4 regions of the Streptomyces sp. NPDC015032 genome follow, and region 3 is predicted to be linked to each of the others. Evidence: riboswitches for the same ligand, from Rfam matches in the RefSeq annotation. Region 3 holds a riboswitch; each other region holds the start of a gene.
What was found. A riboswitch is a leader RNA that binds a small molecule or an ion and turns the genes downstream of it on or off. The one in region 3 is predicted to bind cyclic di-AMP.

Region 1 (5,380 bases), on a different contig from region 3:
CTCCGGCAGCGCTTCCGCGTCGGCCACCCCCGGCGGCGCGTTCAACGATGCGGACGTGAAGTTCGCTCAGCAGATGATCCCGCACCACCAGCAGGCCGTCGACATGGCGAAGCTGGCCGACGGCCGCGCCGCCGACTCCGAGATCAAGGAACTGGCCGCCGCGATCGAGAAGGCGCAGGATCCCGAGATCAACACCATGAAGGGCTGGCTGACTTCCTGGGGGAAGCCGTTGGCCGAGTCCTCGTCCTCGCCCGCGATGGGCGACATGCCCGGCATGGACCACGGCTCGGACGGAGGTTCGGGCATGCCCGGGATGATGTCGGGCAAGGACATGAGTGACCTCGAAGCAGCCAAGGGCAAGGAATTCGACAAGCAGTTCGCCCAGCTCATGATCGGCCACCACGAAGGCGCGGTCACCATGGCCGAGGACGAGCGGAAGAACGGCGCCAACGCCGACGCGAAGAAGCTGGCCGGGGCCGTCGTCACCGCCCAGACCGCCGAGATCGAGCAGATGAACAAGATCATCGCAAGGTTCTGACCTCTGGCCGGGTGCGGGCCTCCACTCCGCTGAGGGCCCGCACCCGGATGTGTTTCTGCCGGTGCGGGCCTTGCCGCGGTCGCTCAGTCCGCTTCCGGCGTCGAGAGCAGCTCGCGCACCTCCTCCGCCGTGGTGTCCTGGAGTTCCTCCCCGAGGAGCAGCCAGCGGGTGATGCCGACGGATTCCAGGAACGAAAGATCGTGGCCTGCGATCAGCAGCGCACCCTCGTACGACTGGAGTGCGCTGGTCAGCTGTCGCACGCCGGCGATGTCCAGGTTGTTGGTCGGCTCGTCCAGCATCAGCAACTGCGGGGCCGGTGCGGCGAGCATCGTCGCCGCGAGCGCGGCGCGGAAGCGTTCTCCGCCCGAGAGGGTGCCCGCCGGCTGTTCCGCGCGCTTCCCCTGGAACAGGAAGCGTGCGAGCTGGGAGCGGATGTGGTTGTCGGTGACCCCGGGAGCCATACGGGCCACGTTCGCCGCGACGCTCAGCTCGTCGTCCAGCACGTCCAGCCGCTGGGGAAGGAAGCGCACCGGTACGAACGTCCTGGCCTCGCCGGACAGCGGGGCCAGTTCGCCGGTGAGGGTGCGCAGCAGCGTGGTCTTGCCGGCGCCGTTGCGGCCGACGAGTGCGATCCGTTCGGGTCCGTGCACATGGAGGTTGCCCTGGAGCAGCCGCCCGAACCGGGGGCGAAGTTCGTGCAGGCTCAGCACCGTGCGGCCGGTGGGAACGGCGGTGTGGGGGAGGCTCACGCGGATCTCGGCGTCGTTGCGGACCGCGTCCGCGGCCTCCTCGCGGCGTTCGCGCGCCTCGCTCAGCCGCTCCTCGTGGACACCGCGCAGCTTGCCCCCGGACTCCTGCGCGGACCGCTTGCGGCGGCCGGCGAGGATCTTCGGGAGGCCCCCGTCGACCTCCGCCTTCCTGCCTTGGCGCTGGCGGCGGGCCAGCTTCACATGGGTCTCCTCCAATTCGCGTTTCTGCCGGCGCACGTCGGCCTCGGCGGCCCGCAACATCCGTCCGGCGGCCTCCTGTTCGGTGGCGAGGGCTTCCTGGTAGGCGGACCAGCCACCGCCGTACCAGCCCACGGATCCGGCGCGCAGTTCGGCGATGCGGTCCACGCGCTCCAGCAGTTCGATGTCGTGGCTGACCACGACCAGCACCCCGGAGCGCCAGTTGTCGACGGCGTCGTAGAGCCTGCGACGCGCGAAGACATCGAGGTTGTTGGTCGGTTCGTCGAGCAGGAGGACATCGGGATGTTCCAGCAACAGTGCGGCCAGGCGCAGCAGGACGGTCTCCCCGCCGGACATCTGGCCCACGGTGCGGTCCAGTTCGAGGTACCCGAGTCCGAGCGACCCCAGCGTCGCGAGGGCTTGTTCCTCCACGTCCCAGTCGTCGCCGATCGTCTCGAAGTGCTTCTCGTTCACATCCCCGGCCTCGATGGCGCGCAGCGCATCGCGCCGCTCGGCGATGCCCAGGGCCTGGTCCACCCGCAACGACGTGTCGAGGGTGATGTTCTGCGGGAGATGGGCGAGGCTGCCGCCGACGGTCACCGAGCCCTGGGAGGGGCGGAGCAGGCCGGCCAGCAGGCGCAGCAGTGTGGACTTGCCCGCGCCGTTGTTGCCCACGAGACCGGTGCGGCCGCGGCCGATGCCGAGGGAGAGCCCGTCGAAGACGGTCGTGCCGTCCGGCCACTGGAACGACAGGGCGGAGCAGGTGAGGGAGACATTGGGGGCAGTGGGTGTCGCCATGGTGATCCTCGCAGTCGTGAGCCTGGTGAGTGAGGGCTTCGTATGCGAGCACCACGCAGCGACCGGAAGGGGAAGGGTGCGCCGGTCCGAGAGATCGAGGGACGGCTCCTGCACCGAGGTCGCATCCACGCGGGGTCACGGGCAGGAGAACACACTGCTACAGCGTGACGGGCGTACGACCGGAGCCGTACGGCGCGATGATCGCGAACCTCAGATGCGCAACGTCCACCTCTATCGGAGACAACAGGACGGTCAAGACGATAGTGAGCCGGAGGGCGAAAGGCAAAGCCCCGTGCCGGGCGGGGGAGTGGCACGGCCGGACCGCCGACCGGTCCTGCCAGGTGCGGTCGCCCCGGGGGGCGGCGCACCGGAGCGAGAGTGCGAGCACAGGCGGGCAAATGTCCCTATATGGGCGCTTTGTCGAACATGCCCGCTTGGTTAATTAGGGGGTATTTGTAGAGAGTTGCGACTTTTGAGCTCTGTCCGAAATGTGACTTTTGGGAACTGCGTGGTGTGAGTCACGTCCACGGTTCAAGGCGGCAGGCTGCGCGCGCCGTTCCCTTCTGTGCAAGGAAATTTGGTCATGTGGTGTGAGGTGGATTACTGCCTTTCTGTGATTCGATCTTGCAAATCAATTGTGATCAAAAAATAGGGGCTTGTTCCATTCGGCCTTTCTCGCCTACGGTCACCGTCAATCCGGACGGAACGCCGAATCCTGCCGCCGTCCGAGAATCCGACCCGATCGCGTACGGCAGGAGCGGGGGACCCAGGTAGGTCGCCGATCCGGAATTCGGAACGGCTCGGGGTGAAGCCGCAGTTGCATGCGGCCAGACATCTCCAGTCTGAACCCGACAGCTCACCTCGCAGGCGACGGAGAGGAATTCGCCATGCCCACCACGGGTAAGTCCTATCGTCGCAAGTCCACTTCGCTGACCCGCGGATTCATCGCCGCGACCACGGGCGGGGCCGCCCTCGTGCTTCCGCTGGTCTGTGCGGGATTCGCCTCGGCCGCACCGGCGCAGACCGTCGCCGCCGAAAAGGCCGCGGCGTCGTCCGCCGCCACTGTCAAGGAAATCTCCGTCCAGAAGGCCGCACCCGCCGTCCATTCCGTGACCGTGGGCGACACCCTTTCCAAGATCGCGCGGGAGTATTCCGTCAGCGGTGGCTGGCAGAAGGTGTACGAGGAAAATCGAGAGGTGGTGGGTGGCAGCCCCGCTCTGATTGTCCCGGGCATGAAGCTGACCATCGGCGCCAAGGCCGGGTCACACGCTTCCACCGGCGTGTCCGCCGTGAGCGGTGCCGCACCGGCGACGACCACCACGGCCGCACCGGCCGTCAAGCCCGCCACGTACACGAACAATCTGGACGGCTGGATCAGGGAGTCGCTGGCCGTCATGGCGAAGCACGGCATCCCCGGCAGTTACGACGGCATCCACCGCAACGTCATGCGCGAGTCCTCCGGCAACCCCCGGGCCGTCAACAACTGGGACTCGAATGCTGTCGCCGGAACGCCGTCCAAGGGTCTCCTTCAGATCATCGACCCGACGTTCCGCGCCTACCACGTGCCCGGTACGTCGCTGGACAGCTACGACCCGGTCGCCAACATCACCGCGTCCTGCAACTACGCGGCCGACAAGTACGGCTCGATCGACAACGTGTTCGGGGCCTACTGACGCCCCATGGTGCCGGTGGCGGTTCAGGGCCGACGAGTGGTGAGAGGGCGGTCATGCCGCTCGCGAAGGGCCTCTCGACGGTCGGGGACCGCCTTCCGGCCGTTGCCCCGGATGTGCGCGAGGCCGGAACCCCTGCCTCGCGCACCTGCGTCGGCAGCGTGCCGTCCGGAAACGGGCCGGTGGACGCGGAGCCCCGGCGCGTGCGGGCAGCCTCTCCGAAGAAGTAGGCGACGAACAGGGCAGGAGTCCCGCCCTGCGCGCGTGCGGGCAGCGGCACGATCGTGGAGTGATCGAGGGGGGACCGGAATCCCGCCCCCCGCGGGCAGCGTGCGGGGGCGGTGCTACGCGGCTCGGCGGGGACCGGGAACGGTCACATGGCCGGCGAGCCAGGAGAGCAGGGGCTCCAGTTCCTCTGCCGCCGCGAGCACGGCACCGGGCAGGGCCGGCGTGTGCTGCGCGCAGTCCCCGCCGAGCGGCCGGGCGGCGGAGATCGAGCGGTACCGGAGGTAGTCGGCGCGCGGATGCCCGGCGTCGTGGCCGCGTGGCACGCGCTTCATCAGATCGCCGGTGACCTCGTACCCCCGCCTTTCCAGCGTCTCGACGGCGCGCACCAGCGCGGGTCCGCTCTCCTGCGCGGCAACTGCCGTACGGAACAACGGGATCTGCCCCGGGTCCGGGTAGGTCCAGCCACCCTTGATCCGGAGCCCGTCGAGGTCGAAGCGGAGGCCGATCTCGACATTGCGCGCGATCCGGATCACCGCTACTTGGTGCTGCCACCACCACGGGTCCTTGCGGAACCCCCAGACGGAGAAGTCCTCGTACGCCCCCTCCGCGTCGGCCACCTCGTTCAGCAACGCGATCATGGGTTGACGGACCAGGCGCTCCCGGTCCTTTCGGTGTCTCTCGCGCTCTTCCTGCGAAGGGGTGCCCTCCAACCGCAGAAGCAGCTCGAATGCTTGCTCTGTCCAGCCGCTGAAAGCTCTGCTCACTCAAGAGACCTTATGGCAGCGGCCGGACCGGGAGGGACCCGGCGGGGAGCGACCCGCGCATCGGCTACTCCGGCGGAGGCCTGGGAACGGTGGCCCCCGCCCCTGCCCGGACGGATTTCACCACCGCGTCGTGCAGGCGCCGGCTGTCATCCTCCGAGCCGCACGACACGGGGCTGCCCGACATGGTGAACCAGTCGATCGCACCCGTGTACTGCACGGTCACCTGGGCCGTGTCATCGGCCCAGGTCGTGTGAACCGTCAGGTCCCCGGACAGGACGCCGGCCTCGTCCGTCAGCACACCACCGTGCCCGGAGAACACACCACGAGTCGTCCATGACGCCCAAGCCATGCATCCAGGCTGGCATCAAGTCCGGGGACGCGCACCCGCACCGAAGTGCGTGCGCGATGGCGGCCGTCCGCGCTCCCCGGTGCTCC
Region 2 (5,380 bases), on a different contig from region 3:
CCGGCGGGAACGCGTACAACCCCTACCTGAACCCGCACCGGCCACCGCCCCCGCAGTAGAGCCGTTCATGGGCACGGAGAGCGCCCGGGGAACACAGCTCTCCCGGGGCGTTCACAAACAGTCGACCGCGACCACGATCGATGGACGGCCGCCTGTACTCGTACTCGTACCGATGCTGGTGCTCTCGCCCGTGCCAGTGCTCGTGCCCGTGCTCGTGCTCGTGCTCGTGCTCGTCAGGCGGATGCCTCGGTGAGTTCCGCCAGTTCCTGCTCGGTCAGCCGGAGATCCGCGACGGCCACCAGCGCGGGCAGCTGCTCGACCGTACGGGCCGAGGCGATCGGCGCGGCGACGGTCGGCCGGGACGCGAGCCAGGCCAGCGCGACGGTCGCGACCTCGGCGTCGTGCTCCCGGGCGACCTTGTCGAGCGCGGCCAGGACCTTCTGCCCCCGCTCCGACTTCAGGTACTCACCGGCCTTCTCGGCGCGGGCGCTCTCCACCGAAGCACCCGGACGGTACTTACCGGTGAGGAAGCCGGAGGCCAGGGCGAAGTACGGGACGGCGGCGAGCCCGGCCCGGGCCGCCGTGTCCTGGAGCTCGCCCTCGTACGTGTCGCGCGAGACCAGGTTGTAGTGCGGCTGAAGGGCGATGTACCGGGCGAGCCCCTCACGCTCCGAGAAGTCGAGGGACGCCTGGAGTCGCTCGGGGCTGATGTTGGAAGCGGCGATCTCCCGGACCTTGCCCTCCTTCACGAGCTCGTCGAGGGCGGTGATGATCTCCTCGACCCGGACGGTCTCGTCGTCGAAGTGCGTGTAGTAGACATCGATGTGGTCGGTGCCGAGCCGGCGCAGCGACTCCTCGGCCGCGGCCTTGATGTTCGTGGCGGAGAGCCCCTTGTACGAGGGGTGGGCGCCGACCTTGGTGGCAACGACGATGTCGGAGCGGTTGGAGCGGGCCGCGAGCCACTTTCCGATGACGGTCTCCGACTCGCCGCCCTCGTTGCCCGGGATCCAGGCGGTGTAGGCGTCAGCGGTGTCGACGAAGTTGCCGCCCACTGCGGCGTAGGCGTCCAGCACCGCGAACGACTGCGCTTCGTCGGCGGTCCAGCCGAAGACGTTGCCGCCGAGGGCGAGTGGGAAGACCTCGAAATCGGAAGAGCCCAGCTTACGAAGAGAAGTCATAAACGGGTCAACGGATTCCGGCGGCACCACTATTCCGACGGGCCGACCGCTCCGACGGGCCGACCTCCCCGGTGGGCCAGCCACTCCGGCGACTGTGCCGCTCCGGCGGCTGTGCTGCTCCGCCAGACCGGCAGTCCCGACATCGGGAAGGCCCGGCAGACCGGCAACCCTGACATCGGGAAGGCCCGGCAGACCGGCAGCCCTGACGTCGGGAAGGCCCGGCAGACCGGCAGCCCTGACGTCGGGGGGAGCGTCAGGGCTGCCGGGGTTCGGCGGCCGGCGAATTGGCTCGGATCACGCGGGCCGGGAAGGTGGCCTGCGGATCAGGGGTTGAGGCCCTTGCCGCGCAGCCAGGCCATCGGGTCGATGCCCGTACCGTCGGAGGTGTGGACCTCCAGGTGGAGGTGCGGGCCGGTCACGTTGCCGGTCGCGCCGACCCGGCCGATGGTCTCACCGGTGGTGACCTTCTGACCGACGCTGACGCCGATGGAGGACTGGTGGCAGAACCACACCTCCGTACCGTCGTCGAGCTCCAGCACCGTGCGGTAGCCGTACGAACCGGACCAGCCGGCCGACTTGATGGTGCCGCCGTGCACGGCCTTGATCGGCGTACCCGTCGGCGCGGCGAAGTCGAGGCCGGTGTGGTAGCCGGAGGACCACATCGAGCCGGCCTGGCCGAAAGTCGAGGTGACTGTGTAGGAGGAGGTCGGAATGGCATAGCTGGCGGCGAGCTTGGCGAGCCGCAGGGCCTCGGCCTTCTTCTTGGCCGCTTCCTCCGCCTTCTTCTTCTCGGCGGCGACCTTGGCCTCGGCGGCGTCCTGCTGCTTCTTGGCCTCGGCGGCGGCCTGCTCCGCGGCCGCCTTCTCCTGGGCTGCCTTCGCCTCGGCGTCGGCGGCGTCCTGCTGCTGCTCGGCCTGCTGGAGGATGCGCGCGCGGAGCGCCTCGCCCGCGTCCGCCGTGCCCTGTTCGGCCTCGGTGGTGGTGAGACCGGCGGTGGTGAGCGGCGCGGCCGCGGCGGCGGCCGCGGCCTTTTCGGCTTCGGACTCCTCGGAGAAGAGAGAACCCACGCCCGGAAGGGACTTCGCGTCGGGGAGGTTGTCCGCGATGGAGTCGGGAAGGGAGATGGAGACCGGCGGCTTGCTCTGCGCGGTGGCCATGCCGCCCGCACCGACCGCTGCGATGACACCGACCCCGAGCACCGTGGAGCTGCGGGCAAGTCCGTTGCGCTGCTTGGCGACGCGGTGCTTGCCACGTACGGGGCGGACGGACTCCTCGGTGGGGTTCCACTCGTCCCGGCCCCGCTCGGGCTCGCCATTGCCGTCGGCGCGGAATTCGCTGCCGAACCCACCGGCGAAGTCGCCGCCCGGCTCGGTGCCGTAGGCCGTTCCCGTCGCAAAAGTGCCGTAGTCGGTTCCAGTACCGGAACCGAAGTCGGGGCTGAACCGAGAGGGGGCCTCGGGGGCAGGCTTGTTGGACGCCACGGGGGCGCACTCCTTTCCTTCCTTCTCGCCTACCGGGTTAGCTGACGGGTTCGGAGCAGGAAGGTCTCCTACGGGCCCCTCCGTCTCTCACAAGACGCAGGCATCCGATTCACCCCATGTAGGTGGTTCCCCGGTTCCCTTGCGGGATTCGGCGCTCGCGCACGGTGCCGCCACTGACGACGGCTGGGACGACCGCGCTGCGTTATCGAACGTTAATAGACACCCGGGCCTGATTCCAAGCCGTTCCCACTGATCGTTCACGTCTTTGGCCTGGACTTTACGGGACACAATCGGGCGGATCAGTACGAGTTGATCGGGGCTCAGCCATTACTCAGATTCTGACGTTGCGTCAAATGTTATGCGGAGCGGCGTCCTTCGGTTACGTACGGTGGCATCCCCCGTCCGAGGTCGCGCCCGGCTCGCACCGGGTTCACGCCCTCGCCCGTCACATCTCTTCCAGACCCACGATCGTCACGGTCCTGCGCCGGTCCGGCTGCCCCTCCGCAGGACGTACGACCGCGAGCAGCGCCATGTCGTCGGTCGTCTCACCACCGGTATACAGCCGTACGTCATCGGTCAGCGCGGACAGCAGCTCCTCGGGCCCCGGGAAGATCCGCCCCCGCAGCCGGGCCGCCGGGTCGTAGAAGACGCCGTCGGCGTCCCGCGCCTCGGAGAGGCCATCCGTGTACAGGAGCAGAGTCGTTCCCGCCGGCAGATCCCACTCATCCGCCCGGTCCGGCCACACGCCCAGGTCCATCCCGAGCGGCAGCGCGGGCACCGTGGGCCCCAGCACCTCCAGCGCCCCGTCGGGGTGCAGCAGGATCGGCTCGGGATGACCGCGGTTGACGATCCGCACCCGGGACCCTCCGGACGGGATCTCGGCCAGCACGGCGGTGATGAAGCCCTCGACCGCATCGAGCCCGCCCCGCCGCGTCCCCTCCCGCGCCAGCGCCCGCTCCAGCCGCTGCGCCACGCCCTCCAGCGACCGCTCCTGCTCGGCCGCCTCCCGGAACGCCCCGATGATCACCGCCACCGACTCCACGGCGTCCAGCCCCTTCCCCCGCACGTCCCCGACGACCAGCCGCACCCCCTGCGGGGTGTCCGTCACGGCGAACAGGTCACCGCCGACGAACTCGTCCGCCTGCGCCGCCTCGTACCGCGCCGCCACATGCAGCCCGCCGATCCGGTCGGACGGCTTCGGCAGCACCGCCCGCATGGCCGTCTCCGCGATGACCCGCGCGGAGGCCAGCTGCTCATTGCCCCGCCGCACGACCCCGTTGATCACGACCGCGAGGACCGAGACGGTGGCCAGGGTGAGCAACTCGATCAGCGGCACGACCTCCGGCAGCGTGCCGCTGTACAGCCGCAGCGCGACGACGGCCAGCATGGAGGCGGCACCGGTGCAGATGGTCCTGGACAGCGAGAAGAACGGCGCGGCGATCAGCGGCGCCGCCACGAACAGCGGAACGGCGGTGAAGGTCGGCGGCGTGAGGAGATCGAACACCAGCCCGCCGAGAATCATCAGAGCGGGCAACGCGCGGACGAACCGCCGCGTGCGGGTGCCGCCGCCCTCGGCATGCCTGCCGCGCCGCTTCAACCGCTTCCACACCTGTGGTCTCCTGCCCGGTACGCGCGCGGCTGCGGACGGTACCGCGCCCCACCCCCAGGCTCACCGGAGCGGAGTCGCGCGGCGACTCCTCATCGGCCAATGGGGGTACGTACGTGGCACAGCTCACACACCGCCCGGACCTGCTCCTTCGTGGGCCGAGGGGTCAACTGGAACGAGTCAGGCCCAGCACGCTGTATGCGTGCCGGGCCTGACTCTTCAGTAGCGGGGACAGGATTTGAACCTGCGACCTCTGGGTTATGAGCCCAGCGAGCTACCGAGCTGCTCCACCCCGCGTCGGTGAATACAACTGTACGGCATGCGCGGCGGTCTCATGACCACGGGGCGAATCATGGCCGCCCGATGCCCACCGATGCCCGCCGGGAACCTGCCCGGCGCCCGCCCGTCACCCAGCGGCCGGTCCGTGCGCCTCCGCCCCGCGGCCCCTCCTCGCCTCCTCGCCTCCTCGCCTCCTCGCCCTCCTTCTCGCCCCCGCCGTTCTCAATTCGTCTCGGTGATACGGGGCGCGACCTTCCCGTCGACCGCCGGGGACTTCACAGGGTTCGCGCCCCGTTGCAGGGAGTGGAGGATCGCCAGCCCCTGGCCGACCACGCCCGCCGCCATCTCGTTGACGCCACTGGTGCCGTTCAGAACGGTGAGGTCGGCTCCCGACATGCCCCGGGCGGCCGCGTCGGCCAGGGCGGGCAGGTTCTCGACGATGCGGTTGGCCGCGATGAGTTCCTGGTTGCCGTCGCGCAGCGAGGCGGCGCGCGCGCTGTTGGCGTCGGCCTGCGCCTGGGCGAGGGTCCGCTCGGTGTACGCGTTGCCGTCGGCCTCGAACTTCACGCGGTCACGGGCCGCCTCCGCAAGAGTGCGCTGCCGGTACGCCTCGGCGTCCGCCGGACGCCGTACCTCCCCTTCGAGCCGTTGCGCGGCAAGCCCGGCCTGCCGCTCCGCCAGCGCGGTCTGCTCCTCGATGACCTCCTGCGAGGCCTTGGCCTGGGCGAGCGGTCCGGCCTGCGCGGCGCGGGCGTTGTACTGCTCGGTCTCGGCGAGGAATCCGGCCCGCTTGATCGCGGTGTCGCGTTCGTACTCCGCCTTGAGCGCGGCGGCCT
Region 3 (5,380 bases):
GAGCGTGCGCAGTTGCGGGTCGTCCACGCCGTACGTGTCCAGCAGCCGTGCCACATCGGCCGGCCGCACTCCACTGACACCGGTCTCGATCCGGCTCACCTTCGACTGGTGCCAGCCGAGCATCCGCGCGGCGTCCCGGCTGGTCAGTCCCGACACATGGCGCAGACTCCGGAGCTCCTCCCCGAGCTTGCGGCGTCGTACCGCAGGGCCATGGTGCATCTGCGGCCTCCCTCCCTCTTCTGCCGAGCGGACAGTGTGGCGTCCGCATGCGGCCTTGCGCGGCAGGTTCACCGCATTGAGCGACAGATATATGCATATCTTGGTGGATCGCCGTCACAGAGGGCAGCATCAGTGGCAATCTGGCGCGAAGCGCAACTTGGGCCGAACGTGGGTCGGTCCGGGTGGGAAAGGGACGGCTCGCCATGGCAGACCATCAAGAAGCACACGTCACTCTGCCGAGCGAGCCGGTCTCGGTCGCGGCGGCCCGCAGATATGTGGACCGGGTGCTCACGGAATGGGGTCTCGCCGTCGGCACCGAGTTCGCCGACAGCATCCGGCTCATCGTCTCGGAGCTCGCGACCAACGCCGTCCAGCACACGTTCGGGCAGTCGCCCACCTTCACCGTGGAGCTGAGGCTGGAGCGGGAGGAGAATCTGCACCTGGGGGTGAGGGACAGCCACCCACGCCGGCCGCGGCGGTTGCCCGCCGCCGTTCAGCAGGACAATGGGCGGGGCATGGTGATCATTCGCTCGCTGGCCAAGGAATGCGGCGGCCGACTCACCGTCACCCCCACCGCCGACGGCGGCAAGACGGTCTGGATCGAGCTCCCGTGGAGCATCCCCGTACAGAACTGACCGGCCTGCGTCCGCGACGTTCCCCGCGGTCGGCCGCCGGCCGCACTCCCCGAGCAGTGCGCTGGATCTGTGGATCAGTTCCTGCCCGACGACTGTGGGAGATCCATGGTGGCCGAAGCCGTGCTGTTTCATCCTGCTCGGGGCCTCACCCCGGGCGTGACGGTCTGCGCCGACACATCACGTACCGAGGGGCATGTCGTGCATGCGCCCGACCTGTACGAGGGCCGCACCGTGACCGGCACCTGTTCGTGGGCAGCTCGCTGCCGGCCTATGACGCCAAGGCTGTCGCGCTGATGCCCGACCGCACGCTGACCGCACACCCTCGACCGCTCGATCACCCGCCGTCACCGCCCGGTCGCCGGGCCGTCGCCGCACCTGGGCCAACGCCTGTTCCACCCCGCCACGCGGCCGATGGGTCGGCGCGCTGCTGATCAGCGGCCGCCCCGCGAGCTCCGGCACCGGCAGTCTCCCAGCGCCTTCGGCCGGCATCTGTCCCGCCCCGTGATCAGGATCAGTTCCTCGACCAGCAGCGGCTCGGCGAGTACCCCGGAGGGCCGGCCGGGGTCATCGGCTCGTACACGTGGCCCAGCGCGAGGTCGACCTCGCCGGCGGCCACCGCGGCGACGCCCCTCGTGCCGAGGTCCCTCCGGCGCCGAGAAGGGGCGGACCGGCGCCGGAGTGCGGGCCTCGCCCGGCAGGGCGCGGCCGAGGTCCGCGCCCCGGTCCGCGATCCGCCGGACAGGTGTCAGCGGACCCGTCCGTAATAGACCCGCTTCGTCCAGATCTTCTCCAGCCGGACCACCGCGCCGGATCTCGGCGAGTGCCAGATCTTGCCATGGCCGGCGTAGATCCCCACGTGGTAGACGCTGCGGCCGGAATGGAAGAAGACCAGATCGCCGCGTTGCCTGTGCGAGGCCGAGATGTGGCGGGCCTTGTTGTACTGCTGCTGGGCCGTGCGGGGGAGTTTCTTGCCCGCCTTCTTGAACGAGTAGACCGTCAGGCCCGAGCAGTCGAAGCGGTTGGGGCCGGTGGCCCCCCACCTGTACGGCGATCCCTTCTTGGACGCGGCGACCTTCAGCGCCTTCATGGAGAGAGTCGCCGCCTGGGCTTCCGGAGCCGCGCCCGGGACGAGCATGGTGCCGCCGACGGCGGCCAGAGTCAGAACCGAGGCCGTGCCGGCCCGGGCGAGCAGAGACGGGACATGAACCTGCGCAGTCATGCGCAACCCTTCGTCAGCCGCCTGTGAAGGATGACCTGTCGGGTTCGGGCTGGCGAAGTTGCCCGGCCGCGCTCGGCGGCTTCACCCCGAGGGCCGACCATTGATCCGGTCGGCCCGTTGTGCTCGGGTCCTCCACTCCTGCCGATCCACTTCTGTCGACCAGTCATCCGCGCGGCGGCAGGACTCGGCGTCCGCCCGGACCGCCCCGCCGCGGTGGCGGGGGCTTGTCGTCCCAGGGATCTTGACTCACCGACTGCCGGATTTCCGAGGGGAAACAGTGATTTGTGAGGCTCCTCACGACTGACCCGTTCGGGTGGAGCGGATGTTTTCGGAGGTTCCCGACGGTCACTCGGGCCAGCCCCGTACCAGGGGCGGAATCAAAGATTCCGCCCACTGATCACCCGGAAAACGCAAGTTGAGATGTCCCTCGTGAGGGGGACTTTCTACGCCGAAAGAGCTAGGAATTCCGATGTGGCCACCGGGCGTGTCGCGAAGGGGAGTTGGCTGCCCCTTCGAGTGGGGCGCGGGGAGTTGGGCCGGCCGCGTCGGGGTCCGGTGCGAAAACGGCTGATCAACTCGCCGGAGCGGGGGGTACGGTGACGCGTCCGGCCCGTCGTTCCCCGTCCAGCACTCGCAGTGCCCGCGCCAGGGTGACGGCGTGGAGCTGTGCCTCGCCTCGCTCGTGCATCGACGCGAGGGCGTCCCGCAGCGCGCCCGCCCGTGAGGCCAGCGCCTGTGCGGCCCGCAGCGCGCTGTAGGTGTCGCCTCCGTGGGCCGGGTTGATCCGGCCCAGTTGGTCGAGGACTTCGAGATAGCGGTCGATGAACTCCCCCTCGGCGCACGTCAGTGCGGGAAGCGGCGGCAACTCGGACGGCTGCATCGGGCGTTCACCGCGTGCCCTGCGGCGGGAGCGAGGACTTCCGGCTCTCCGTGATGTGGTCCACCAGGCCGTATGCCTTGGCCCCCGGGGCGTCGAGGATGAGATCGCGCTCGATATCGTCGGCGATCCGGCCGGCATCACGGCCGGTATGACGGGCCAGCAGTGTGATGAGCATCTCGTGGACCCGTTCCCATTCCCGTGCCTCGATCTCCAGATCGGACGGCTGGCCCTGCATCGGCTCGGTGAGTGCGGGCTGCTGCACGACGACCCGGGCGCCGGGCAGGGCGTGCCGCCTGCCGGGAGCGCCCGCCGCGAGCAGCGCCGACGCGCAGGAACCCGCCTGGCCGAGGCAGTAGGTCTCCACTTCGCAGGTGAGGTACTGCATCGTGTCGTAGATCGCGGACATGGCCCCGAACGAGCCACCGGGGGAGTTGATGTAGAGGGAGACGGGCCGGTCCGGGGCGGCGTGCTCCAGATACATGAACTGGGCGATCAGGTCGTTGGCCGCGGTGTCATCGACCGGGGTGCCGAGGAAGACGATCCGTTCGGCGAGCAGCTTGGAGTACGGGTCGAGGGTGCGGGTCCCGTTGGTCGTGCGCTCGGTGAACTCGGGCAGCACATGGCGGGCGGCGGGGCGGAACAGCATGGGCGAAGCCTCTCCTCCGGGATCTGTACGGGGCTCGCGCAAGCGGGGCCTGCGCAAGTGTCTGTAAAAAATGTACAGGACGTACAGAAAATTATGATGGAGGCGTGACCTTGGAGCAACTCGACGTGCTCGCCGAGTACTTCGGTGTGCCGCCCGAGTACTTCCTCAGCGAGGACATGGCCGAACGGGTCAACTCCCAGCTCCGGCCGGCCGTCGCGCTCCGCGACTTCCGGGTCCGCAACCTGGCGCTGCGCGCCGAGGGGCTGTCACCGGCCACCCCGGACGCGGTGCTGACCATCGTCGAGGAGGCGCGCAAGGTGCAGAACCTCGAACCCCCGGAAGGCGACGGCAGCGGTGACGGCACGGGAAAACCGTCCGCCACCTCGTCATGACCGCAGCGGGAACGGCTCATTCCCGCCCCTGTGCTGCGTGACGCCCACGGCGGGGTCCGGGCATCGGCCAGGGTGTCTCCCATGAGCGACACGTACGAAGAAGTCCAAAAGCTTTACCCCCGCCATACCTGGACGCCGGTCACCGAAGGCGACTCCGGAGCCTTCGTCCACCACCTCACGGGCCCCGGCGAGCTGTACGCCAAACTCGTCCCCGTCCAGCCGGACACCGGCCTCGACCTCAAGGCGGAGGCCGACCGCCTGGAATGGCTGGCGGCGCAGGGCCTGCCAGTCCCGCGCGTCGTCGGCCTGGGCTCCGGCGACACCGTCTCCTGGCTGGTCACCGAGGCGGTACCGGGCATCTCGGCCGCCGAGGAATGGCCCACCGCGCAGCGCACCGAGGTGGCCGAGGTGATGGCCGACGTCGCCCGGCAGCTGCACGAACTGCCCGTCGCGGAGTGTCCGTTCGACGCGAGCCTGGACGTGATGATCCCGCAGGCGCTGCACCACCTGGAGGCGGGCCTGGTCGACCTGGACGACCTGGAGGAGGAGCGGGCAGGCTGGTCGGAATGGCGACTTCGAGCCGAACTCGAACGCACCCGCCCGCCCCGGGAGGACCTGGTCGTCTGCCACGGGGACCTGTGCCCCGACAACGTGCTGCTCGACCCGGAGACGCGCAGGCTGACCGGGGTGATCGACGTGGGCCGGCTCGGCCGCGCCGACCGGCACGCCGACCTGGCCCTCGCGATGCGCGAACTGTCGCGCGAGGAGGACCCGTGGTTCGGTCCGCACTGCGTACAGCGTTTCGTCGAGCGGTACGGCGCGGAGCGCGTCGATCCGGCGAAGACCGCCTTCTACCAGCTCCTGGACGAGTTCTTCTGATACCGGGCGTGGGCCCGGCCGACGGCACCTGGCTCTTCCGCTTCCGCAGGTGACGCGACCGGCCCCGGCTGTCAGTGGCGGCTGCCAGGCTGAACGGATGGACCGTGATGACGAGCAGCTGCTACGCCGCCGGGTCGACCGCGCCGACCACGACCAGCCAGGCCCGCGACCCGACCGGCGCTGCGCCGAACCAGGGCCCGTCTTGAAACGGATCTTGCCCAGAGCAGGAACGGCTGGCGGGTGCCGGTGCCGGTGCCGGTGCCGGTGCCGGGCGCAGCGACGCGAGCGGCGAGCGCCAGCCTTTCTCCACTGCGCGTAGCTGCTCCCAGTCGACCTCCGGCCAGGAAAAGGGGGCGCCAGATCGGGCTGAGCCCGACAACCATGCGCTCGGTCGTTCCTGCGGCGGGGATGTACTCGACCACGGCCGGTGGTCTCCGCGGTGATTGGGAGCCACTCCGGCGTGATTGGGAGCCGCTGATCGGGTGACCGGCTCAGGGGGGAGTGTCCGAA
Region 4 (5,380 bases), on a different contig from region 3:
TCGAGCCCGCAGAATCGGCGGACACCGACGAGACCGCCGCCGACGACACCGACGCGCACGAAGGAGCGGGCAAGTGACCGACGCTGCCGCGACTGGAGTATCGATGCAGTTCCACCCGCAGCCCGCCCCCGGCGTCGCCCGCCCCTGGGCCTTCCCCGCGCCGGAGCGCGGCGCTCTGCCCAACGGCCTCACGGTGCTGCGCTGCCACCGCCCCGGCCAGCAGGTCGTGGCGGTGGAGATCTTCCTCGACGCCCCGCTGGACGCGGAGCCCGAGGGCCTCGACGGTGTGGCCACGATCATGTCGCGGGCACTCTCCGAGGGCACCGACAAGCACACCGCCGAGGAGTTCGCCGCCGAGCTGGAGCGCTGCGGCGCCACCCTCGACGCGCACGCGGACCACCCCGGCATCCGGGTTTCCCTGGAGGTTCCGGCCTCCCGGCTGGCCAAGGCACTCGCGCTCGTCGCCGAGGCACTGCGGGCGCCCGCCTTCGCCGACAGCGAGGTCGAGCGGCTCGTGCGCAACCGGCTCGACGAGATCCCGCACGAGCAGGCCAACCCGGCCCGGCGCGCCGCCAAGCAGCTCTCCAAGGAGCTCTTCCCGGCCACGGCGCGGATGTCGCGCCCGCGCCAGGGCACCGAGGAAACGGTCGAGCGCATCGACTCGGCAGCCGTGCGCGCCTTCTTCGACGCCCATGTCAGGCCGTCCACGGCGACCGTCGTGGTCGTCGGTGATCTCACCGGCATCGACCTGGACACCCTGCTGGCCGACACCCTCGGCGACTGGTCGGGCGACACCGCAGAGCCCCGTCCGGCCCCGCCGATCACCGCGGACGACACCGGCCGGGTGGTGATCGTCGACCGTCCGGGTGCGGTGCAGACGCAGCTGCTGATCGGCCGGATCGGCGCCGACCGGCACGACAGCGTGTGGCCGGCCCAGGTGCTCGGCACGTACTGCCTGGGCGGCACGCTCACCTCCCGGCTGGACCGGGTGCTGCGTGAGGAGAAGGGCTACACCTACGGCGTGCGGGCCTTCGCCCAGGTGCTGCGGTCGTCGGCCCCGGATTCCGCCGCGGGACCGACCGGGGCCGCGATGCTCGCCATCAGCGGATCGGTGGACACGGAGTCCACGGGACCGGCGCTGAAGGACCTGTGGACGGTACTGCGGACCCTGGCGGCCGAAGGGCTGACCGACGAGGAGCGCGAGACGGCCGTGCAGAACCTCGTGGGTGTCGCACCGCTGAAGTTCGAGACCGCGGCCTCGGTCGCGGGCACCCTCGCCGACCAGGTCGAGCAGCACCTCCCGGACGACTACCAGGCGCACCTGTACGCCCGGCTCGCGGAGACCGGCACGGTCGAGGCGACCGCAGCGGTGGTCAGCGCCTTCCCGGGCGACCGGCTGGTCACGATCCTCGTCGGGGACGCGGCGCAGATCGAGGGGCCGGTCCGGGCGCTGGGCATCGGAGAGGTGTCGGTGGTCACCGGCTGACCGGTCCGGCCCGTTGCTCGTGGCGGTCCGCTCGTGGCGGTTCGCCTGTGACGGCCTGCCGGCCGACTTCCCTGCCCGGCCGAGGGCCGACCGGACGGACCGGGCGCCGGTTTTGCACCAGCCGATTTGCCAACCGGCACCATAGGTCCATATATCAGGACAAGGGGAAGGTCCTTGTGAGCGAGATCTCGCAGGGGCCTTCCTTTTTGTCCGTTCTGGTGGGGGAGGTTGCCCGTCTGTTCTGTGGGATGCGCTACAAAGTGGCCTGTTCGTTTGGTGAATGAAAGCGACCCCGCTTAGCGTCGGCTGGGCTGTCCGTCACTCGTATGCCGCATCCGCGACATACCGGGCAGTCATCGCCGAGTCCCCGTCAGGCGCGAGCCCGGGGAGCCGGGGACCCACGCAGTCCCTGGGGTGAATCGGATGTCCGGGCCTCGATGGGGCCGGTATGTCCGTAGGAGACCTTCCTGCTCCGAACCCGTCAGCTAACCCGGTAGGCGAGAAGGAAGGAAAGGACCAGCCACTTCATGGCGTTCACCCGTGCCTCCGGGAAGCATCGTGCCCCGAGCCGACTGACGCGCAGGAGCGCGAAGATTGCCGGGGTCGCGGCCATGGCCGCCACCGGCGTCGTCGGCGGCACGGCCGCGCCGGCCCTCGCCGCGGACACCTCCGTCGGTGAGACCGGTCTGAATCAGGTCATCGCCATCGACGGCACCGTCGCCGACCAGATCGACGCCCAGGCCGACGCGCAGCAGCACCAGGCCGATGCCGCGGCGAAGGCGGAGGCGGAGGCTCAACGGAAGGCGGAGGCCAAGAAGCGGGCCGAGGTCAAGAAGAAGGCCGAGGCGAAGCGCGCAGCCGAAGCGCGCGCGGAGAAGGTGCGCGCCGCCCGCTCCGCCGAGCGCACCCGCCTGGGTGCCTTCCAGCTCCCGGTCGCCGGTTCGTACGTCACCACCGGCTACAAGTCCAGCGGCTCGCTCTGGTCGTCCGGCAGCCACTCGGGCATCGACTTCCACGCCGCATCCGGCAGCTCCGTCGTCGCCGTCGGTGCCGGGACGGTCGTCGAGGCCGGCTGGGGCGGCGCGTACGGCAACAACATCGTGCTCCGGATGACGGACGGCACGTACACGCAGTACGGCCACCTCTCCTCGATCGGCGTCTCCGTCGGTCAGAGCGTCGGTGCGGGCCAGCGGATCGGCCTCTCCGGCTCGACCGGTAACTCCACCGGACCGCACCTCCACTTCGAGGCCCGGACCACGCCGTCGTACGGCTCCGACATGGACCCCGTCGCCTACCTGCGCGCCCACGGCGTCAACGTCTGACCGACGCCCCGAAGGGCCGTCCCGAAGCGGCAGCCCTCGGCCAGGAGCAGGCCGGGCGGGGTGAGGATCTGCGCTTGCTGGGCGGCTGGTTCCACGAGACGTTGGTGCAGACCTCCGGCAGCCCCGGCCTGATCGCGCTGCTCACCCAGCTCCGGCACAAGACCGCCTGGATGTACGCGGCCGAGCAGTCGGCCCGCCCGGCGGACTCCTGGGCCGAGCGCGGAGCCATCGTGGACGCGGTGGCGACGCGGAACGGGCCGGGATGATGGCCTCCCGGCACGCCGAACGGGCCGCGGCCGCGCACCGGCTGCGCCGCATCGACCGGCCGGAACGCCGGCCCGCCGCCTCCCGTACCGGCCCGGTGAGGGCTTCGCGGCATTCCGTAAACGCTCCAGGCATCCGGCATCAACAATTGTGCCGTATGCAAGGAGTCCTCATTCCGCGGGAATTTCTTCGGGCCGTCCGAATCGATTTCGCTCTGGAATTCCTTTGCGTATCCCGGACCGGGAATGCGAAAGAGCCGCGGACCCGGTCGAGGGTGCCGCGGCTCTTCGAGGGGAGGGCGGGAAGCGGGTCAGACCGTCTCCGGCAGCTCGTCGAGCCCTTCGGCGACCAGCTTCGCCAGGCGGTCCAGGGCGGCTTCGGAGTCGTCGGCCTCGGACGCGAGCACGATCTCCTCGCCGCCGTGCGCGCCGAGGCCGAGCACCGCGAGCATGGAGGCGGCGTTCACCGGGTTGCCGTCGGCCTTGGCGATCGTCACGGGGACGCCGGAAGCCGTGGCGGCACGGACGAAGATGGAAGCGGGGCGGGCGTGCAGGCCCTCGGCCCAACCGACGTTGACGCGGCGCTCAGCCATGGTTCTGCCCTTCACGAATCAATAGTTGTCTAGACCAGTCTCTCATGCAGTGCGCGATGCTCCGGCCGATCCGCGGCAGGCCCGTGCTGCACCGCCGCTCGGCCCCCTCAGACTGCCCCGGCCCCAGGGCCGACGCGACCGCTGACGGAGCCGTAGTCTTTGCGCATGCAGCCCTCGCCGGAGCAGAGTCCGCATCACGTGTACCCCGACCATTGGGAAGCAGACGTGGTCCTCCGCGACGGAGGAACGGCGCGGATCCGGCCCATCACCACGGACGACGCCGAACGGCTGGTCAGCTTCTACGAGCAGGTCTCCGACGAGTCGAAGTACTACCGCTTCTTCGCTCCGTACCCCCGCCTGTCCGACCGGGACGTGCACCGCTTCACCCATCACGATTACGTCGACCGGGTGGGGCTCGCGGTCACGGTCGGCGGCGAGTTCATCGCGACCGTCCGCTACGACCGGATCGACGAGCGGGGCAGGCCCGCCTCCGCGCCCGCCGACGAGGCCGAGGTCGCCTTTCTCGTCCAGGACGCGCACCAGGGCCGGGGCGTGGCCTCGGCGCTCCTGGAGCACATCGCGGCCGTCGCCCGTGAGCGCGGTATCCGCCGCTTCGCGGCCGAGGTGCTGCCCGCCAACATCAAGATGATCAAGGTGTTCCGGGACGCCGGGTACACCCAGCAACGCAGTTTCGAGGACGGCTCCGTCCACCTCACCCTGGATCTCGAGCCCACCGCCGAGTCCCTCGCCGTCCAGCGCGGCCGCGAGCAGCGGGCCGAAGCGCGCTCCGTGCAACGGCTGCTGGCCCCCGGTTCCGTCGCCGTCATCGGCACCGGCCGCACACCCGGCGGAGTCGGCCGCACAGTCCTGCGCAATCTCCTCGGGGCCGGTTTCACCGGTCGTACGTACGCCGTGAACCGTGCCTTCGCCGCCGACCAGGGCACGATCGACGGGGTTCCGGCCCACCGTTCGATGGGCGAGATCGCCGAGCCGGTCGACCTCGCGGTCGTCGCCGTCCCCGCCGACCGGGTTCCCGAGGCCGTCGCCGACTGCGGTGAGCACGGTGTCCAGGGCCTGGTCGTTCTCTCCGCCGGATATGCCGAATGGGGAGCCGAGGGCAGGGAGCGGCAGCGGGAGCTGGTCCGCCATGCCCGCTCGTACGGAATGCGGATCATCGGGCCGAACGCCTTCGGCGTGATCAACAACGCCGAGGCCGTCCGGCTGAACGCCTCCCTCGCCCCCGAGCCGCCCGCTCCTGGACGCATCGGCCTCTTCACCCAGTCCGGAGCGATCGGCATCGCACTGCTCTCCGGGCTCTACCGGCGCGGCGCCGGGCTCTCCACCTTCATCTCCGCGGGCAACCGGGCCGACATCTCGGGCAACGACTTCCTGCAGTACTGGTACGAGGACCCGGACACGGACGTCGCCCTGCTGTATCTCGAATCGCTCGGCAACCCCCGCAAGTTCACCCGTCTCGCCCGGCGCACCGCGGCCGTGAAGCCCGTGGTCGTGGTGAAGGGCGCCCGGCACAGCGGCTCCACCCCGCCCGGCCACGCGGTGCCGGTCAGCCGGATCCCGGACGCGACGGTCTCCGCGCTGATGCGGCAGGCGGGCGTGATCCGGGTCGACACGGTGACGGAGATGGTCGACGCGGGCCTGCTCCTCGCCGACCAGCCGCTCCCGTCCGGCCCGCGGGTCGCGATCCTCGGCAACTCC

Region 1: another riboswitch for cyclic di-AMP. It lies ahead of ACF08M_RS07670 (transglycosylase SLT domain-containing protein); the one in region 3 lies ahead of ACF08M_RS12480 (C40 family peptidase).
Region 2: another riboswitch for cyclic di-AMP. It lies ahead of ACF08M_RS32635 (M23 family metallopeptidase); the one in region 3 lies ahead of ACF08M_RS12480 (C40 family peptidase).
Region 4: another riboswitch for cyclic di-AMP. It lies ahead of ACF08M_RS19995 (M23 family metallopeptidase); the one in region 3 lies ahead of ACF08M_RS12480 (C40 family peptidase).

What each region holds. Positions count from the first base shown of each region.
Region 1 is NZ_JBIBVN010000003.1:413,472-418,851, forward strand. It holds gene ACF08M_RS07660 (DUF305 domain-containing protein) at 1-538, shown strand, start outside; gene ACF08M_RS07665 (ATP-binding cassette domain-containing protein) at 622-2,283, opposite strand; cyclic di-AMP (ydaO/yuaA leader) riboswitch at 2,980-3,166, shown strand; gene ACF08M_RS07670 (transglycosylase SLT domain-containing protein) at 3,171-3,956, shown strand; gene ACF08M_RS07675 (DUF2461 family protein) at 4,298-4,819, opposite strand; gene ACF08M_RS07680 (hypothetical protein) at 5,010-5,294, opposite strand.
Region 2 is NZ_JBIBVN010000034.1:51,670-57,049, reverse strand. It holds gene ACF08M_RS32645 (PrsW family intramembrane metalloprotease) at 1-59, shown strand, start outside; gene ACF08M_RS32640 (aldo/keto reductase) at 234-1,178, opposite strand; gene ACF08M_RS32635 (M23 family metallopeptidase) at 1,502-2,659, opposite strand; cyclic di-AMP (ydaO/yuaA leader) riboswitch at 2,671-2,823, opposite strand; gene ACF08M_RS32630 (PP2C family protein-serine/threonine phosphatase) at 3,105-4,268, opposite strand; tRNA gene ACF08M_RS32625 (tRNA-Met) at 4,489-4,562, opposite strand; gene ACF08M_RS32620 (SPFH domain-containing protein) at 4,767-5,380, opposite strand, start outside.
Region 3 is NZ_JBIBVN010000006.1:157,027-162,406, reverse strand. It holds gene ACF08M_RS12490 (helix-turn-helix domain-containing protein) at 1-219, opposite strand, end outside; gene ACF08M_RS12485 (ATP-binding protein) at 423-854, shown strand; gene ACF08M_RS12480 (C40 family peptidase) at 1,600-2,073, opposite strand; cyclic di-AMP (ydaO/yuaA leader) riboswitch at 2,077-2,241, opposite strand; gene ACF08M_RS12475 (hypothetical protein) at 2,645-2,953, opposite strand; gene ACF08M_RS12470 (ATP-dependent Clp protease proteolytic subunit) at 2,961-3,596, opposite strand; gene ACF08M_RS12465 (hypothetical protein) at 3,704-3,991, shown strand; gene ACF08M_RS12460 (APH(3') family aminoglycoside O-phosphotransferase) at 4,073-4,870, shown strand.
Region 4 is NZ_JBIBVN010000013.1:33,516-38,895, forward strand. It holds gene ACF08M_RS19985 (M16 family metallopeptidase) at 1-77, shown strand, start outside; gene ACF08M_RS19990 (M16 family metallopeptidase) at 104-1,486, shown strand; cyclic di-AMP (ydaO/yuaA leader) riboswitch at 1,834-2,001, shown strand; gene ACF08M_RS19995 (M23 family metallopeptidase) at 2,014-2,808, shown strand; partial or broken gene ACF08M_RS20000 (GntR family transcriptional regulator) at 2,844-3,214, shown strand; gene ACF08M_RS20005 (HPr family phosphocarrier protein) at 3,383-3,664, opposite strand; gene ACF08M_RS20010 (GNAT family N-acetyltransferase) at 3,830-5,380, shown strand, end outside.